Regions from separate parts of the Brachybacterium sp. GU-2 genome, predicted to be linked through region 1. Evidence: riboswitches for the same ligand, from Rfam matches in the RefSeq annotation. Region 1 holds a riboswitch; each other region holds the start of a gene.
What was found. Region 1 has a riboswitch for thiamine pyrophosphate ahead of RBL05_RS12375 (bifunctional hydroxymethylpyrimidine kinase/phosphomethylpyrimidine kinase). Riboswitches for the same ligand answer to the same signal wherever they lie in the genome.

Region 1 (6,226 bases):
GAGGATCAGCCCGCTCATCAGTCCGCGCCGCCCCGGCCGCGACCACTCCATCGCCAGCGGGATCGCGGCCGAGTACTCGCCGGCCACGAAGATCCCGCCGAGGAAGCGCAGCGCCAGGATCAGCGCGACCGTGCCCGGGCCGAGCACCTGGTGGGTGGGGACGAGGGCGATCGCGAGCGCGCACGCCGCGGTGCCCGCGATCGCAAGACGGGTGGTGCGGGTGCGCCCCATGCGGTCCGCGATCCGCCCGAACACCACCCCGCCGACAGGCCGGCCCAGCAGCATCGCGACGATGATCAGCGCCGCCGCCGACGCGGTCGCCGACGGGCCCGCGATCACGAGCATCGCCGGGGCCAGCGCCGTGACCGGCAGGAACACATGGATGTTGTCGATGAAGTTTCCGACCACGCCGGCGCGCAGCGCGGCCCGGCCCTCGGGCGGCAGGGCGCGGGTGCCGGTCGCGGGGATCGAGGCGGCGGTCATCGGGTCGCCCCCGCGAGGGCCGGAGCCGGGGAGAAGGCGGCGGCGTCCACACGTCGTGCCTGTTCGAAGAACTCCAGCTCGTGGCGGCAGGCGAGGAGGAAGGCGCGGGCCGCCTCGGCCCGCACCTCCGGGTCGGCGCCCTCGAGCTCGCGCTCGACGACGCCGAGCGCCCCGCGCACCCCCTCCACGAAGGTGGGGTCGCGGTAGGTCAGGAGCCACCCCGCGTAGGGGTGCTCGTCCGGGACCTCGGGCAGGCTCGCCCCGACCTGCGCGTACAGCCAGAAGCAGGGCAGCGCCGCGGCCGCCCCGACGGCCGTCGGGTCGCCGAGCGCCCGGGCGAGCAGGAAGTCGGTGTACGCGCTGGTCACCGGGCTGACGGCCACCTCCGCCGCGTCGGGGCGGGCCGCGAGCCAGGCGCGGTGCAGCTCGAGCTCGGTGTCCACACAGTGCCGGGAGGAGTCCGACCAGAACTCCCGCGCGGCAGGGGCTTCCGAGATCTCGGCCAGGGTCGCGAGGGCGCGGGAGTAGCGCTGCAGGTAGTGGGCGTCCTGGGCGAGGTAGAACGAGAACTGCCCCTCGGGCAGGCTCCCGTCCACGAGCGCCGCCACGAAGCCGGAGTCCTCGATCGCGCCGGCGAGCGGCGCCCCGGCCGCCCACAGCGCCTCGGTCCATGGGCCGACGGGCGGGACGGAGGCGGCGGGGCCGTCGGCCGTGACCAGGGCGGCGAGCTGCGACGGTTGCTCCCACCGCTCCGGCACCGCGCCCGCTGCCACCCACGGCGCGGCCGATCCCGCCGCCGCGAGGCGCCGTGCCCGGTGCGCATGGTCGACGGGACCGTTCCCGCTCCCTACCTGCAGTGCCGCGCCGTGCGCGATCGCCTCGTGCAGCCAGTCGGTGACCCAGGCGAGCGCCGTGGCCGGGTCCTCGCCGGCGCCGAGGCGGGTCGCGAGCGCCGCCGCGAGGGAGCAGCCGGTGCCGTGCGTGCTCGTCGTGTCCACCCGCGTGGAGTGCACCCGGTGGCGGGTCCCGTCGGCCCCGATCCAGGTGTTGGTGACCGCACGGCTGTCGAGGTGTCCGGTCTTCACCACGACCGCGACGCCGGTCGCCTCCGACCAGCGGGCGGCTTGGGCGAGGGCCTCGTCCTCGGCGTGCGCGCGGGGCTCGCCGGTGAGGACGGCGAGCTCGTCGATGTTCGGGGTGACCACGGTGGCGAGGGAGCAGAAGCGGATCATCGCCTGCTCCGCCTCGGGCTCCAGCAGCCTGTCGCCGCTGGTCGCGACCATCACCGGGTCGACCACGAGCACTCGCGGCGGATGGGCGGAGAGCCAGGTATGGACGGCCTCGATGATCTCGGCGGTGCCGAGCATGCCGGTCTTGACCGCCTCGAGCTCGACGTCGTCGGAGACCGCGCGGAGCTGCTCGGCGAGGAACTCCGCAGGAGGGACGTGGATGTCGCTCACTCCGTGGGTGTTCTGCGCGACGACCACGGTCACCGCCGCCATGCCGAAGCCGCCCGCGGCGGCGATCGACTTGAGGTCCGCCGCGGTGCCGGCGCCTCCCGTCGGGTCCGTGCCCGCGATCGAGAGCACGCGCGGGGCCGACGGTGCGGGGCGGTCGGGTGCGAGTCGACCCGGCGCGGCGACGCGGGGGAGGGCAGCGGGAAAGAGGGTGCAAGGATCCGAGCTCATGCGGACATCCCTTCGCTAGTACGAACTAGATCAGGTTCCACGGGTGTGATCTCAGCGCCTCGGGCGCACCCCGTGTCCAGTGGCCGAGTCTAGGCCAAACGGTGGGGGAGGGCCGGGACGTCCGGAGCCGATGCCCCTCTACCGCAGGGGTCCGACAGACGATGCGAACCCCTCGAGAACCGGTGGATGACATTGTGGAAAAGGGGGTTCTGTGGAGGGAAGGTGTGGATGGAGGGGCGTATAGCGGTCGAGATGCGCCACTCGATCAGAAAGTTATCCACATATTCCTCCCGGACCTTTCCTCCATCCGTGTCGGTCACTACTGTGAAGGGGTCGGGTCGAAAGGGGCGGTGCACCGATGCGTCGCCGACGCGGAGGGGAAGGAGGGGCCGATGAGCATTACGCAGCCGGAGCATCCGTCGGGCGATGAGATCGCCGACGACGCACGCGACGCGGTGCGTTCCGAGCGGTCGGATGCCGCCGCACCAGATACCTCCGCACTGGAGGTCGCCCTGCCCTCGGTTCTCGCCTCGTCGTCGGCGGTGACGGCATCGCCGTCGGCCCCTGCCACCACCTCCCCGGACCCCGCCGACGATGCCCTGATCGCGGCGCTTCCTGCACGTTTCCGCCGGGTCGGCGCACGCCAGGCTCGTACTCGTGACGCGCTGCCCGATCTCGGCGGCTGCGCCGACGACCCCGCCCTGAGCGAGGCCGCGCAGCGCGTGTGGGGTGCGGAGCGCGCCACTGCCCTCGCGCTCGCTGCGCAGTACCGCGCTCTCGCCGCCCTGCACGAGTTCGAGGGCGAGTACGAGGATGCCTGCGAGCTCGACGAGGTCGAGACGCTCTGCGCCGCACTCGGCCTCCGGGTCACTCGCAGTGCCGCGAGCTGGCGACTGCGCGACGCGTACCAGGCCGTGAACCATTTCCCGCGCACCCTCGAGAACCTCGAATCCGGAAGCATGCCGTCGGCCTGGTTCCAGAAGATGCTGAAGACCTCGCAGAAGCTCTCCGAATCCTCCAGGAGGCATCTCGATGCCGTGATCTCGACATGGTCCACGGATATCAGCCCGGAACGATTCTTCACGCTCCTGCGCGCCCTCATCGAGCATCTCGCCGAGCGCGAGAGCCGTCCCGATCCCGTCGCCGCGCTCGAGCGCACCGTCGAGCTGCTTCCCGGCGCGGAGGCCGGCACCGGGACCCTGAGGATCACGGGCCCGATCCCCGAGATCCTCGCCCGGTGGAAGTCGATCGACGAGTCCGCCCGCGCCGTCCAGGCGGCGCAGCGTGCGGCGCTCCGCGACGGCACCCCGATCCCGCACGACCCCGACGGCGTCGTCCTCGGGACCGGCAGGGCCCTTCCGCTCACCCGGCTGCGCTACGCCCTGATCGACACCGCCGACCTCGACGTCGACGGGGTCGCCGTCCCCGCCGAGCGGTTCCGCCTCAACGTCACCGTGCCCGTGCTGACCCTGCTCGGCGCCTCCGACCAGGCCGGCATGCTCGACGGCGTCACCCCGCTGCCGCCCTCGATGGCGCGTTCCCTCGCCGGCAGCTGCACCGTCTGGCACCGCGTCCTCACCAGCGCGAGCAGCGGCGCCTTCCTCCCGCTCCCGGCCGACCGCGTCACCCCCACCCCCGCGATGCTCGAGCACCTCCGGCTCCGCAACGGGCAGTGCGCCGTCCCCGGGTGCACGCGCCCCACCTCCTGGGCCTCCGAGTGCGACCACATCGAGGAGTGCCTGCGCGGCACCCCGGGCGAGGGCGGCGCCACCGAGGTCGAGAACCTGCACCTCCTGTGCTGGCAGCACCACCTCGACAAGACGAACGGCCTGCTGGACCCCACTCGGCTCCCCACGCAGGCAGGAAAGCCCGGCCGCACGCGCTGGACGATCGGCCGCCACGGCGACGCCGTCACCGTCCTCGACGACCTCGACCACGCCAGCCTCGAGATGGTCGAGCTGCTCACCGCCGCCTGGACCGGATTCCTGCGCGGCGCCCACGCCGGCAGCCCCGCGACCAGCCCGAACAGCCCACCGGAGACCCCCGGCGAACCGCGAATGCACCCCGCATCGCTGGTCGAGGAGCCGACACTGCGGACCCAGGTGCCGCCCGGACCACCGCCGACGGCAGGTCCGCCAGCTCCCCGGGACCAGCAGCCCGGCGCGGAGGCACGGGCTCACGCGGATCCACCACCACACCCTGCTCCGCGCCCCGACACTGCTCCGCCGCCCCGCACCGCACCCCCGGATCCTCCGCCGGAGGGGTGGGGCGACTACGGGCCGCCGCCCTTCTGATCGCGCACGGACCCCGCTCCGCCCGCGAGCCCCAGTCCGCGGGCGCCCCGCTGTCCGCCAGGCGCACCCGCGCGCGCCCGTCCCTCGTCCGTCGCACCCCACCCCTAGGCTCGATGACATGAAGATCCTGCACACCTCGGACTGGCACCTTGGCCGCACCCTGCACAAGGTCGACCTGCACGAGCACCAGGCCGCCTTCCTCGACTGGCTCGTCGACCTCGTCGAGGCCGAGGGGGTGGACGTGGTCGTGATCCCCGGCGACGTCTACGACCGTGCCGTGCCCGCGGTGAGCAGCGTGACCCTGCTGGACCGAGCCCTCGCCCGCCTCGCCGACACCGGCGCGACCGTGGTGCTGACCAGCGGGAACCACGACTCCCCGGAGCGGCTCGGCTTCGGCCGCTCCCTGATGCGCGCCGGCATCCACCTGCTCACCGACCTGCCCGGGATCGAGCATCCCGTCTCCGTCGAGGACGAGCACGGCGAGGTGCTGTTCTTCGGCCTGCCCTATCTCGAGCCGGACCGCGCCCGCACCGAGCTCGCCCGCGAGGGCGAGGAGCCGCTGCCCCGCAGCCACGAGGCCGTCACCCGCGCCGCCCTCGACCAGGTGCGCGAGCGCGCCGCGGCCCGGCCCGGTGCCCGCACCGTCGTGCTCGCCCACACCTTCGTCACCGGCGGCGAGGCCAGCGATTCCGAGCGTGACCTCTCCGTCGGCGGCGTCGACTCCGTCCCCGCCGGAGTGCTCGGCGGCATCGACTACCTCGCCCTCGGCCACCTCCACGGCTGCCAGGACCTCACCCGCAGCGTCGGCGCCCCCGCCTGGTACTCCGGCTCCCCGCTCGCCTTCTCCTTCTCCGAGCGCAGCCACCGCAAGTCCGTCCTCCTCGTCGAGCTCGGCGCCCCCGGGGCCGACGGGGAGCGGGCCGAGGTCGCCGTGCGCCGCCTCGAGACCCCCGTCCCACGCCGTCTCACCGAGCTGCGCGGCACCCTGGAGGAGATCCTCGCCCATCGGGACGAGCACGCCGGGGACTGGCTGAAGGCCGTCGTCACCGACCCCGCCCGCCCCGCCCACCTGCAGGAGCGGCTCCGCGAGGCCTACCCCCACCTGCTCCTGACCGAGTACGCCCCGGAGGGCCGCGCCGCGAGCGCCGGCACCCCGGTGGTGCGCCGGGAGCAGAACCCACTGGAGGTGATGGACGAGTTCCTCGCCCACGTCACCGGCGGAGACCCCACCGAGGCGGAGCACGACGTGCTCGAGCGCGCCTACTCCGCCGTCCGCCGCCAGCAGGAGGCCTCGTGAAGCTCCACCACCTCCGCATGACCGGGATCGGCCCCTTCGCCGGCACCGTCGAGATCGACTTCGCCGCCCTCGGCGCCTCCGGCACCTTCCTGCTCGAGGGGCCGACGGGCTCCGGCAAGTCCACGATCCTCGACGCGATCGTCTACGCCCTCTACGGGCAGGTCGCCGGCTCCGCCACCAGCGCCGACCGGATCCGCTCCCAGTTCGCCGCGCCGACGGAGCCGAGCATCGTCGACCTCGTCTTCGAGACCCCCTCCGGACTGCACCGCGTGCGGCGCTCCCCGGAGTTCCAGCGCCCCAAGCTGCGCGGCACCGGCACCACGAAGGAGCAGGCCAAGGCCCTGATGTGGCGGATCGGGTCTCCGCAGGCCCTGCCCGCCGCGATCGCCGACACCGCCGGCGCCGGCGACGACAGCGAGGTGATCGCGAGCCGCCTCGACGAGGTGGGCCGCGAGGTGCAGCGC
Region 2 (6,226 bases), 480 kb from region 1:
CGTGCCGGGGAAGGTCACCACACCGATCCGCATCAGGCCGCGCCCTTCGCAGAGGGGTCCTCCACGTCGATCGAGACGACGTCCTCGATCACCGGGTTCGACAGCAGGGTCTCGGCGGCCTCGCGCAGGGAGGCGAGCACCTCGTCGGTGACCTCGCCCTCGACCTCGAGCTCGAACCGCTTGCCCTGGCGCACCGAGGCGATGCCCTCGAAGCCCAGACGGGGCAGCGCGGCGGCGACCGCCTTGCCCTGCGGGTCGAGGATCTCCGGCTTCGGCATGACGTGGACCACGACACGTGGCATGGGGGCACTCCTGAGGGGACGTGTGGCGCGCGCGGCGGCGTGCCGGGGCAGGTGCTCGGGCTCGGCCCGAGAATCCCATCGTACCGAGGAACGCGGCCGTGCCGACGGGGCGCCCACGGCGGCGCTTCCCGATCGGACGAGCCCCTCCGCCCTGGCACGGTCCGGGCGAGGGGGACTAGGTTCGAGGCACGCGACCTCGATCCCCGGGAGGACCCGATGAAGATCCGCCACCTCGTCCATTCCTGCCTGCTCGTGGAGACCGCCGGGCGACGCCTGCTCGTGGATCCGGGCGGCTTCAGCGCCGACGCGGTGCGGGGCCTGGGCGCCGAGGAGCTCGCGAGCCTCGACGCCGTGGTGATCACCCATCAGCACCCCGACCACGTCGACCCCGCGCTGCTGGGCGAGGTGCTCGCCGCCGCGTCCGACGCCGAGGTAATCGCCGAGCCGGAGACCGCCCGGATGCTCACCGCCGCCGATGCCTCCGACGACGGCGCCGGCGAGGGGAGCGGCGGACCCCTCGTCGCGCAGGAGCGGGTGATCCCGCTCGCGGCCGGGGAGGCGCACCGCTTCACGCCCGTCGGCGACAACCCGTCGCTGCGGCTCGAGGCCGTCGGCGGACGCCATGCGATCATCCACCCCGACATCCCGCGGATCGGGAACTGCGGGATCGTCCTGTCCGCCGGGGACGGGCCGCGGCTCGGCATCACCGGGGACTCCCTCGAGCCGGTCCCCGAGTTCCACGGCATCGACGTCCTCGCCTTCGCCGTCACAGCGCCCTGGTCGAAGATGTCCGAGACCATCGAGTTCCTCCGCGCCGTCGGCCCGCGACTCGCCCTGCCCGTCCACGACGCGGTCGCGAGCGACCTCGGACGACCGATCTACCTGCGCCAGGCCACGAACCTCGCCCCCGAGGGCACCGAGGTGAGGGACTGGCCGGAGGACGGCGTCGTCGAGGTCGCCCGGAGCTGACGGCGACATGTCGCACCGGACCGAGAGCCAGAGCCGCCTCGAGAAGGCGCTCGCGGCGACCGACCGGCGACGGTTCCTCCCCGAGGAGCTGCAGGGGCTCGCCGGCGAGGACCGGCCCCTGCCGATCGGTCACGACCAGACGAACTCCCAGCCCACGACGGTGCGGAACATGCTCTCCCTGCTCGACGTGCGACCGGGGCAGCGAGTGCTCGACCTCGGCGCGGGATCGGGGTGGACGACGGCGCTGCTGGCCCGGCTGTGCGGACCGGAGGGGAGGGTGATCGGCGTCGAGCGGCGCGCCGAGCTGATCGGCCCGGCCCGGGCCGCGCTCGCCGGGACAGCGGACGCGGGGACGGCCGATGCCGAGATCCGTCTCGCGCACCCCGGCGTGCTCGGCGCGCCGCAGGACGCGCCGTACGACCGGATCCTCGTCTCCGCGCAGGCCGACGCCGTGCCGGAGAGCCTCGTCGCGCAGCTCGCGGACGGCGGCGTCATGGTGATCCCCGTGCGCGAGCGGATGCTGCGCCTGGAGCGTCACGGCGAGGGGGTCACCGTGAGCGAGCACGGCGCCTATCTCTTCGTCCCCCTCGTCGAGGATCCGCCGACGACCCGCTGACAGCAGCGCTGGACACGAGGGGCGTGCGCCGGGCGGGGACCGGTAGGGTGTGGGGCGTGCACGGGAGTCCGGTAGGCCGGGCTGAGAGGGAGTACTCGAACTCCGACCGTAGAACCTGATCCGGATCATGCCGGCGCAGGGAGCTCCGCCGAGCGATCGTCGCCGCGCGCCCGTGCCCGTACGAAAGGCATGGACCGTGACCTCATCGCCCGCCCGCACCTCCTCCGCGACCGAGGACGCCGCCTGGACGCCCGGCGTGTCCGCCGAGTCTGCCGCAGCCGTCGACGACCCGACCGCGACCCCGCTCGGCTTCGGCGTCGGCGCCCGCGTCACCGCCGCCGTGATGAGCGAGGACTACGCCAGGATCCTCACCGATGCGCTCTCCCGGCTGGACCTCACCGGCCTCGTGCACGAGACCGGGGACGTCTCGACCTATCTCGGCGGCCACGAGACCCACCTCCAGCGCGCCCTGATCGACCTGGCCGAGGCCCTCGCCCGCACCGGTCACCACGCGACCCTCTCCGTGCTCCTCTCGCGCGGCTGCCCCGGCGAGGTGGCCTGCGAGCTGCCCGGCGGCGCGGGCCCCCGCGCGACCGAGGTGCCGCAGCCGCGCCGCACCGGTCGCTTCGCGAGCGCCGAGTGGGCCCTGTACCCGCTGGCCGACGAGGTCGCCGTCGACGGCACCGCCCCCGATCACATGCGCGACATCTACGCCGCGATCGAGCATGCGAAGGACCTCGGCACCTTCCGCGGCTCCGAGCACTTCGTCACCCGGCTCGAGGGCGACGCCGGCGACGTGATCGCGACCGCGCTCGCCGGCTGGCTGCTCGTCGGCCGCGGCGTCCAGCACGTCACCAGCCACCTCACCCTCTCGCTGAACAGCCCCTCGCACGAGGTGCGGGAGCTCGCGGCGGGCGCCGACGCACCGGGCGCCGACGACGAGGGCCGGGAGGATGCGCGATGACCGAGGAGCACGGCACCGCCGCGCCCGCGCACGAGTCCGCCGAGGCGCCCGCCGACGTCGGCGCGACCGCCTCTGCCGGCACGTCCCGTCGCCGCACCCCGCTGAGCCTGCGCGAGCTCGTGCTCGTGGTGGTGCTCGGCGTCGTGTTCGGGTTCCTGTACTGGGTGTTCGTGCAGGCCTGGAACGGCCTGGCGATCGCGATGGGCCCGGCCGGGGACCTCGCCCAGCACCTCGTGTTCGGCTCCTGGCTGCTGGTGGCGCCGGTCGCGATCGCGATCCTGCGCCGCCCGGGCGTGGGGATCCTCGCCGAGATGCTCGCCGCGATCATCGAGGTGGTCTTCCTCGGCAGCCCCGTCGGCCCCCTGCTGCTGCTCTCCGCGGCGCTGCAGGGGATCGGCTCCGAGCTGCCCTTCGCCCTGGCCCGCTATCGCCGCTTCGGCTGGGGCGTGTTCGCCGCCTCCGGCGCGCTCGGCGCGGGTCTGGTGTTCTTCTGGACCGCGTACCGGATGGGCTGGTACGGCCAGGACCTGCTCGCGCTCCGGCTCGGCGTGCAGGTGCTGTCCGGGATCGTGCTCGGCGGACTGCTGGCGAAGGTGATCGTCCGCGCGCTCGAGCGCACCGGCGTGCTCGCCGACTTCGCGATCGGCGCCGCGGACGCGGCACCGATCCCCGAGCGCCGTGTCCGCTGAGGCGCACGCTGCGGGAGCGGCCCCGGAGCAGGAGCAGGGCCCGGTCCTGGCACCGGCTCCCGCCGGCGACCCCCGGGTGCTGGTGGCCGAGGGGCTCGAGGCGGTGCTGCCCTCGGGGGCCGGTGTCGGCCCCTGGAGCGGGGAGATCCGTGCGGGCGAGCAGGTGCTGCTGCTGGGACCGTCCGGCTCGGGCAAGTCGACCCTGCTGCGGGTGCTCGCCGGGGCGATCCCGTCCCATCAGCGCGGTCGGGTCACCGGAACGGTGCGTCTGTTCGACGGCACGGCCGGGGACCCGGCCGACGGCATGTCCGGAGGCACGGCCGGAGGTCCGGACGACGGCACGGCCGGCGGTGCGGCCGATGGCGTCGCCGAGGGTGCGGGCGTGATCGACCCGGTGGCGGGCGGGGTCCTCGCGACCGCACCCGTGCTCGGCCATCTCGGCCAGGACCCGGTCGACGGGGTCTGCCTCCCGCTGATCGCCGACGACGTCGCGCTCCCGCTCGAGAGCGCCTGCACGCCTCCGGAGCGGATCGGGCCGCGGGTCCACGAGGTGCTCAGCGCGATGGGCGTGGGCGAGCTCGCGCACCGCTCCGCCGCGACGCTCTCCGGCGGGCAGCTGCAGCGGGCCTCGCTCGCCGCCGCGATCGCCGCGCGGCCCCGTCTGCTCCTGCTCGACGAGCCCACCGCCATGCTCGACGCCGAGGGCGTGGCCGCGGTGCGGGGCGCCGTCGACGCCGCGACGGATCAGACCGGCTGCGCGCTGCTGCTGGTCGAGCACCGTCTCGACGAATGGGCGGGGGAGCGGGGCCTGGACGGGCTCCCCGCGCGGACCGTGGCGCTGGATCGCTCCGGCCGGGTGCTCGCCGACGGGCCGACGCGGGAGGTGCTCACCGCCCACGGACGCGCCCTGCGGGAGCAGGGGTGCTGGCTGCCGCGCGAGATCGAGGAGCGGATCGGCGGGTCGTGGCCGGCCGAGCCCGCTGGATCTGCTGAACCGGCTGGATCCGCCGCCTTCGTGCCCTCGGCGTCCGCGACACCTCGCTCGGAGGTGCTGCTGCATCTCCGGGACGCGACCCTCGGCCCGCCCGGCCCGTCGGGTCGGGGCGAGGGTGCCGTGCTCGCCGGCGCGGACCTCGAGATCCGCGCCGGGAGTCTGCTCGCGGTCGTCGGCCGCAACGGCGCCGGGAAGTCCACGCTCCTCGGCGCCCTCTCCCGACTGGACCCCCTGCGTGCCGGGACGCTCGAGGGCGCGGCGGCGGGCCTCGTCCTCCAGCGGCCCGAGTCCCAGTTCGTCGCCGACACCGTCGAGGACGAGCTCTCCGCGAGCGGGGCCTCGCACGACGTGCGGGGCGCGATGCTCGAGCGCCTCGACCTCGCCGACCACGCGTCGCAGAGCCCCTACCGCCTCTCCGGCGGGCAGCAGCGCCGCCTCTCCCTCGGCGCGATGCTGCTCGCCGACCGCCCGGTGCTCCTGGCCGACGAGCCCGGCTACGGCCTGGACCGCGCCGCGCACGAGGCCGTCCTCGCCCTCCTGCGGGAGGCGGCCGATGCGGGACGCGGCGTGGTCATGACCACCCACGACCTGCGGAGCCTCGAGGTCGCGGACGAGGTCGTGGTGATCGCGGACGGACGGCTCGTCGGCCCCCTCGCCCCGGCCGCGCTGCTTGCGGATAACGCGCTGCTGCGCCGGGCCGGGCTGCGGGTCGCAGGCCGATCGGGCCCGCATCTCCGCGAGGACACAGAGACCGAGAGGGAGGGCTCATCGGCCCCTGCGCGCACCGACGGCTCGCTCACCCCGGGGATGGGAACCACGCGCTCCGAGCGCTCGTCGGGGGCAGGAACCCCGTGCTCCGAGCGGCCGCGCTCCGCGCCCGCCGACCAGCCGGCGCCGCGGACGGCGCTCGACCCGCCCGCCCTGCCGCGGGCCCCGCTCGCGAGGCGCGATCCGACCGTGCTGCTCGGCCTGCTCACGGCGCTCAGCATCGTCTGCATCACGCTCACCGACCCCGCGCCGCTGCTGGTGCTCTACGCGCTGCTGGCCGCGGGGACGATGCTCGGGCTCCGACTCGGCCCGCTCGCGCTCGCCCGTGCGCAGGCGCCGTTCGTGCTGTTCGCGGCCGGGGTGTTCATGGTCAACGTGCTCAGCCGACCCGGCCACGAGCCGTGGCCCGACCTTCCCGTGCGCGTGACCAGCGAGGGGATCGTGCTCGGTGCCGCGCTCGCGCTGCGGGCGCTGGTGATCGGGCTCGGCGCGGTCGCCGTCGTGCGCGCGAGCGACCCCGGCCGCACCATGACCAGCCTGCGCACCCATGCCCGTCTCCCGGCCCGCATCGCGCTCGCGCTCCTGGCCGGCCAGCGCCTCCTCGAGGACCTGCCGCGGCGCTGGACGACGATCACCCGCGCCCACCGGCTGCGCCGGCCCCCGTCGGCCGACGGCATCCCCGCCCGGCTCGGGCCGCGGGCGATGGCGCGATGCGCCTTCGCGCTGCTCGTCGACGCGATCCGCTCCTCGACCAGGATCGCCTTCGCGCTCGAGAGCCGGGGCCTGGGCACGGGGGAGCGCACGCAGTGGCGCACCGCCGCGCTCACCCGGGCCGACGGCGCGCTCGTGGTCGGGGTCGTGCTCGCGGTCGGCGCGGTGCTGGTCCTCGCCGGCTGAGCGAAGGGCCGGACGGGCGCCTCAGAA
Region 3 (6,226 bases), 1.7 Mb from region 1:
ACGGCGCCGACCGCCCGCTGCCGCTGCGCCGCGGTCAGCCCGGGGGCCTGGGAATGCTTCTCGTCCGTCCTCACGAGCCCATGGTTCCACAGGTCAGGCCCGGGCCGGGCCCCGTTACCCTGGTGGGGACCGAGAAGGAGCCCCATGACCGACACCCCCGCGGAGCCCCGCCCGCACTGCGACGACCCCCACGATCCCCATGACCACACCGGCCATGACCATCCCCCCACCGGGGCGGATCTCGTCCGGGACCTCGTCAAGGGCCTGTCGATCCAGGCCCTGCTGATCCCCGCCCTCGCGATCGTGATGCTGGTGGCGATCCTGCCCTTCGCCCCCACCACGCCGGTGCCGCTGCTGCTGGGCATCGGGCTGGGCGCCCTGCAGCTCGTCTCCCTCGTCGCGACGAGCCTCTTCGTCGCCCGCACCCGCCGCCAGCTCGCCGTGAACCCGGGGCTGGTCGCGGTGCGCAGCGTGCTCGAGGAGGTGCTGCGCATCGCCGCGGTGCTGCTCGCTCTCGTGCTGTGGCCGGCCGACATCCGCTCCGAGCTCGGGGTGTGGGTGGGCGCCGGCTGCGCGCTGGTGTGGATCGTGCTGGCGACCGCGCAGACCGTCGCGACCCGGCGCCGCATCGCCACGCCCGGCGACTGGTCCGAGGAGGCGATCTCGACCCTGCTCTCCCAGCGCGTCGGCGCCCGCGAGACCGTCGTGATGCGCCTGCTGGACGTGCTCGGCACCGTGATGTTCCAGCTCGGCGCGACCGTGCTCGTGATCCTCTCGCCCGTGCTCGCCGTCGGCACCGCCGTGCTCTCGATCGGCACCGGGCTGTCGACCCTCGTCCTCCAGCGCAGGCCTCCGGCGGAGCGCTCCCGCACCACCTGGGCGTACATGCCCGTCGCCCTCGGCGCGCTGACCCTCGCCCTGGCCGTGCTCGGACTGCTGAGCCTCTGACCGACCGACCCCACCACCCCCGCAGGAGCCGATGATGACCGCAGCCCTCCCCTCCGGACTCGACCTCGAGCAGGTCGACGCCGCCGCCCGCCCCCAGGACGACCTCTTCGGCCACGTCAACGGCCGCTGGCTCGCCGAGCACGTGATGCCCGCCGACCGGTCCAGCGACGGCGCCTTCCACGCGCTGCGCGACCTGTCCGAGGAGCGGGTGCGGGAGATCGTCGAGGAGGCGGCCGACGACGTCGCGCGCAGCGCGGACGAGGCGGGGAGCCTGCCGGTCCCGACCACCGACCACGCCCGGATCGGCACGCTGTACCGCATGTTCATGGACACCGAGGCGATCGAGGCCGCCGGCCTGTCCGGCCTCGTCGGCCTGCTCGACGAGATCGGGGCGATCCGGGACCTCGAGGGCCTCGTGCGCCGGATGGCGGCGCCCGACTCGGGGGCCTCGGCGGTGCTCGCCTATGTGTGGACCGACGACCACGACTCCTCCCAGTACCAGGTCAAGATCCATCAGGGAGGCCTCGGCCTGCCCGACGAGTCCTACTACCGCGAGGAGCACCACGCCGAGACCCGCGAGGCCTATGCCGCGCACCTGGCGAACCTCGCCCGCCTCGCCGAGCTGCCCGGCCGTGCCGGGCTCGCCGTCGGCGGCCCCGAGGAGCTCGCCCGCGCCGTGCTCGACTTCGAGACCCGGCTCGCCGCCTGCCACGTCGACGTGGTCCGCCTGCGCGACCGGGAGAAGTCCGACAACCCCATGGACGCCGCGCAGCGCCGCGAGCTCGCCCCCGCCTTCCCCTGGGACGCGTACATCGAGGGCACCGGCGCGCCGGCCGCGGCCTTCGACGTGGTCTCCGTCGGCCAGCCCGAGTTCGTCTCCGCCGCCGCGGAGCTGCTGGCCGGGGAGGACCTCGCCGTGCTCCGCACCTGGCTCGCCCTGCACACCGTCTCCTCCTACGCCCCCTATCTCCCCGCCGCGCTGGTCGAGGAGGACTTCGACTTCTCCGGCCGCGTCCTCTCCGGCGCGGAGGAGCTGAAGGAGCGGTGGAAGCGGGGCGTGGCCCTGGTCGAGGGCGCGGTCGGCTTCGCCGTCGGCCGCGAGTACGTCGCCCGCCACTTCCCCGCCGCCCACAAGGAACGGATGACCGCGCTGGTCGACGCACTGATGGACGCCTACCGCGACTCGATCAGCTCGTTGGACTGGATGACCCCGGCCACCCGCGAGAAGGCGCTCGCGAAGCTCGAGAGGTTCACCCCGAAGATCGGGTACCCCGAGAAGTGGCGCGACTACGACGGCCTCGAGCTCGTCCCCGGCGACCTCGTCGCGACCGTCCGCGCCTCCCGCCGCTTCGAGGCGGACTTCGAGTTCTCGAAGGTCGGCGGGCCGATGGACGAGACCGAGTGGCACATGACCCCGCAGACGGTCAACGCCTACTACAACCCCGGCCGGAACGAGATCGTCTTCCCCGCCGCGATCCTCCAGCCCCCGTTCTTCGACGCGGAAGCCGACGACGCCGTGAACTTCGGCGGGATCGGCGCGGTGATCGGCCACGAGGTCGGCCACGGCTTCGACGACCAGGGCTCGAAGTACGACGGGGACGGCAACCTCGTCTCCTGGTGGACGGAGGAGGACCGCGAGGCCTTCGACGCCCGCGCCGCCCGTCTCATCGCGCAGTACTCGGAGCTCTCCCCGCGCGAGCTCGACGACTCCCACCGCGTCAACGGCGCCCTCACCATCGGCGAGAACATCGGCGACCTCGGCGGGCTCTCCATCGCGGTGAAGGCCTATCTCGCCAGCCGCTCCGAGGAGGAGGCCGCGGCCGAGCTCGACGGACTCACCGGCCTGCAGCGCGTGTTCTGGTCCTGGGCGACCGTGTGGCGGGGCCGGAACCGGCCCCAGGAGGCGATCCGCCGCCTCGCCGTGGACCCGCATGCGCCGATGGAGTTCCGCTGCAACACGGTCGCCGGGCACCTCGACGAGTTCCACGAGGCCTTCGACGTGCGCGAGGGCGACGGCATGTACCGCGCCCCCGAGGACCGGGTGAGCATCTGGTGAGGCCCGATCCGCCCTTCCACGTCGGGCGGACGGTGCCCTCCTCCGTGGGCTGGACCCGCGTCGTCGTCACGGTGGTGGCGGGCCTGATCGTGTCGGGCCTGCTGCTGCAGCGCGGCTCGGCGCCGGGCGCGATCGCGGTGCTCGCCGCCTTCGCGCTGCTGGCGCTGTGGACGTGGATGGCCCAGGCCACCCGCTTCGTGGTCGACGAGCGCGGGATCACCGTGAGCCTCGGCGGGTTCCTCCCCCGTCCCACCTGGCCGGTCGAGGACTTCCGCACCGTGCAGCTGCGGGAGATCCCCTCCGGCACCGTGGGCGCCGCCCTCGGCGGCTACGGCTGGCGGCGCGGGAGGGCGATGACCCCGAAGCCCGAGGAGCTCACCCCCGTCGGCGCGCGGAAGATCTTCACCGTCGCCGAGCAGCAGCGGCCCTACCGGATGCTGGTCACCCGGCCGGGCACGACCGTGGAGATCATCGGGACGAAGGACACCTGCTACATCCTCTCCCCCGTCGACCCCCAGGCGGCCGCCGATGCGATCGACCAGGCCATCCGTGCCCGCCGCTGAGCGTGCTCCTGGGCTAGACTGTCTGCTCGTCATCCACTGACAGGGGAGCACCGTGCGGTGCTGAGAGTGCGCCGACGGCGCAGACCCTCGAACCTGATCCGGCTCGCACCGGCGTAGGGAGTCGGGATTTCCGTGGAGCACCGCCGGTGCTCCGCGCCCCTTCCAGGACTTGGGAGGAGACGTGATGACCCGTTATCGCACCGTCGATCTGCTGGCGACCGTGCTGATCGGGGCGGCCTTCGGGGTCGCCTTCCTCGGCTACGGCCAGCTCTACACCCTGATCGGCCCGCTGACCGCGGCGTTCAAGCCTGCCGAGGGGCTGCTGGCGGGGATCTGGTTCCTGCCGGCCGTGCTCGCCGCGCTGCTGGTGCGCAAGCCCGGCGCCGCCCTGCTCGCGGAGATGGTCGCCGCCGTGCTCTCGATGCTGCTGGGCAGCCAGTGGGGCTGGGGCACCGCCGTGTCCGGTCTCATGCAGGGCGGTGGGGTCGAGCTCGCCTTCCTGCTCACCCGCTACCGGCGCTTCACCCTGCCCGTGGCGGTGCTCGGCGGCGTGCTCTCGGCCTTGCTCGAATGGGGATGGGAGAAGGTCGCCTACTACCAGGAGATGAGCTGGGCCTTCTCCGGCACGATGCTCGCCTTCTTCCTGCTCTCGGGGGCGCTGCTGTGCGGGGTGCTGGGCTGGGCGGCGAGCCGGGCGCTGATCGCGACCGGCGCGGTGGACTCCCTGGCCTCGGGCCGGGAGGCGGCCCGCGCGGTGGAGGCCTGAGCACCGGGACCGTCCCGGCGGCGTCCGTGCACGTCGACGGGCTGCGCTGGCGGCCGCTGACCCGGCGCGAGCCGACCATCGAGGGACTCGACCTCGAGATCCCGCCCGGGCAGCGAGTGCTGCTGGCCGGGGCGAGCGGCAGCGGGAAGTCGACCGTGCTGCGGGCGCTGGCCGGGCTGCTGGACCCCGAGGATGGGGACGGCGAGGGGCTCGTCCCCGCCCCCTCCCGGCCCGGGGAGCGGGGCCTGCTGCTGCAGAACCCGGTGCACGCCCTCGTCGGCGCGACCATCGCCCGCGACGCCGCCTTCGGACCGGAGAACGCGGGCCTGCCCCGGCCGGAGCTCACCGAGCGCGCCGCCCGGGCGCTCGAGGCGGCGCGCGTCGACCTCGACCCCGAGCGGGCGCCGTTGGACGCCTCGGGCGGTCAGCAGCAGCGGATCGCGCTCGCCGGTGCGCTGGCCCTGCGCCCCGACCTGCTGCTCCTGGACGAGCCGACCTCCATGCTCGATGCGCCGACGGCCGAGGAGGTGCGAGAGGCGATCCTGACGGTCGCGGGCGGCCGCACCCTCGTCGTCTCCGAGCACCGTATCGGGCCCTGGCTGCCGCACGTGGACCGGCTGATCGTGCTCGGCCCTCGCGCCCGGGTGCTCGCCGACGGAGCACCGGGCGAGCTGCTCTCCCGGCAGCGGGAGGTGCTGATCGAGGCGGGAGTGCTCGAGGAGGGGACCGCCGCCGAGGAGGCGCCGGGACCGGCCGAACCCGGCGAGGCCGTCGCCGCGCTGCACGGCGTCACCGTGCCCGCCCGGGGGCTCACCGCGCCGCAGGACCTCGAGCTGCGCTCCGGGCGGCTGACCGTGCTGACCGGCCCCTCCGGTGCGGGCAAGACCTCCCTGCTGCGCGTGCTCCTCGGCGCGGCGGAGCCTGGCGCGGGCACCGTGACCCGCCCCGAGCCCTCCCGGATCGCCCTCGTCCCGCAGGACCCCGAGCACTCCTTCGTCGCGACGACCGTGCGGGAGGAGGTCCTCGCCTCCCCCTGGGCCACGGACGAGGACCTCGCGGACGAGCTCCTTCAGCGGGCGGGCCTCGCCCCGCTCGCCGGCGCCCACCCCCACCGCCTCTCCGGCGGCGAACAGCGCCGTCTCGCGATCGTCGCAGCCCTCGCCCAGCGCCCCGGCCTGCTCGTGCTCGACGAGCCGACCGTGGGCCTGGACGCCCGGCGGCGCCGCGAGGTGCTGGAGCTGCTGCGCGAGGCGAGGGCCCGCGGCACGGCGGTGCTCGTCGCGAGCCACGACGAGCTCCTCGTCGCCGCGGCCGACGCGCGCCATGACCTGCCCGCCCCGGCGCCGGGCGCGGTCCCCACGCCCTCGCTCCGCCGGGTCCCGGCCGACGCGCTGAACCCGCTGACGCTGAGCCTGATCGGGATCCTCGCCGCGATCGGCTCCTTCGCCGTGCAGAGCTGGCAGGGCGGGCTGCTCGCCCTCGCCCCGACCGTGCTGCTCGCCCCGCTGGCGGTGCGGAGCCTGCGCGGCGCGGCCCTGCGCCTGCTCCCGATCGTGCTCTCTGCGGCGGGGCTCGCCTGGACCACGGCGCTGCTGGGCGAGGCGCCGCCGCTGTCCGGGGAGGCATGGCTCGTCGGCCTGAAGGAGGCCGCGCGGATCACCGCTTTCGTCGCCCCCGGGGTGCTGGCCCTCGCCTCCGTGCGCCCGACCCCGCTCGGGGACGCGCTCGGCCAGCGCCTGCACCTGCCCGGACGGCCTGTCGCCGCCTCCGTGATCGCGCTGGTGCGGGTGGGGCATCTGGGGCGGCAGTGGGCGGCGATCCTCGAGGCCCGCACTCGCCGCGGCTTCGGCGGTCCCCGCTCCCCCGGGTGCTCGCGGGCGCCACCCTCGCCCT

Region 2: another riboswitch for thiamine pyrophosphate. It lies ahead of RBL05_RS14745 (YkoF family thiamine/hydroxymethylpyrimidine-binding protein); the one in region 1 lies ahead of RBL05_RS12375 (bifunctional hydroxymethylpyrimidine kinase/phosphomethylpyrimidine kinase).
Region 3: another riboswitch for thiamine pyrophosphate. It lies ahead of RBL05_RS04810 (ECF transporter S component); the one in region 1 lies ahead of RBL05_RS12375 (bifunctional hydroxymethylpyrimidine kinase/phosphomethylpyrimidine kinase).

The regions. Positions count from the first base shown of each region.
Region 1 is NZ_CP133037.2:2,728,878-2,735,103, forward strand. It holds gene RBL05_RS12370 (MFS transporter) at 1-483, opposite strand, end outside; gene RBL05_RS12375 (bifunctional hydroxymethylpyrimidine kinase/phosphomethylpyrimidine kinase) at 480-2,171, opposite strand; TPP riboswitch at 2,162-2,254, opposite strand; gene RBL05_RS12380 (HNH endonuclease signature motif containing protein) at 2,564-4,465, shown strand; gene RBL05_RS12385 (exonuclease SbcCD subunit D) at 4,584-5,762, shown strand; gene RBL05_RS12390 (AAA family ATPase) at 5,759-6,226, shown strand, end outside.
Region 2 is NZ_CP133037.2:3,206,872-3,213,097, forward strand. It holds gene purQ (phosphoribosylformylglycinamidine synthase subunit PurQ) at 1-33, opposite strand, end outside; gene purS (phosphoribosylformylglycinamidine synthase subunit PurS) at 33-302, opposite strand; gene RBL05_RS14735 (MBL fold metallo-hydrolase) at 519-1,271, shown strand; gene RBL05_RS14740 (protein-L-isoaspartate O-methyltransferase family protein) at 1,279-1,887, shown strand; TPP riboswitch at 1,938-2,046, shown strand; gene RBL05_RS14745 (YkoF family thiamine/hydroxymethylpyrimidine-binding protein) at 2,084-2,851, shown strand; gene RBL05_RS14750 (ECF transporter S component) at 2,848-3,540, shown strand; gene RBL05_RS14755 (ATP-binding cassette domain-containing protein) at 3,530-6,199, shown strand; gene RBL05_RS14760 (phosphoribosylaminoimidazolesuccinocarboxamide synthase) at 6,221-6,226, opposite strand, start outside.
Region 3 is NZ_CP133037.2:1,033,270-1,039,495, forward strand. It holds gene RBL05_RS04790 (ADP-ribosylglycohydrolase family protein) at 1-74, opposite strand, end outside; gene RBL05_RS04795 (hypothetical protein) at 145-948, shown strand; gene RBL05_RS04800 (M13 family metallopeptidase) at 980-3,004, shown strand; gene RBL05_RS04805 (hypothetical protein) at 3,001-3,567, shown strand; TPP riboswitch at 3,599-3,704, shown strand; gene RBL05_RS04810 (ECF transporter S component) at 3,752-4,333, shown strand; gene RBL05_RS04815 (ATP-binding cassette domain-containing protein) at 4,360-6,226, shown strand, end outside.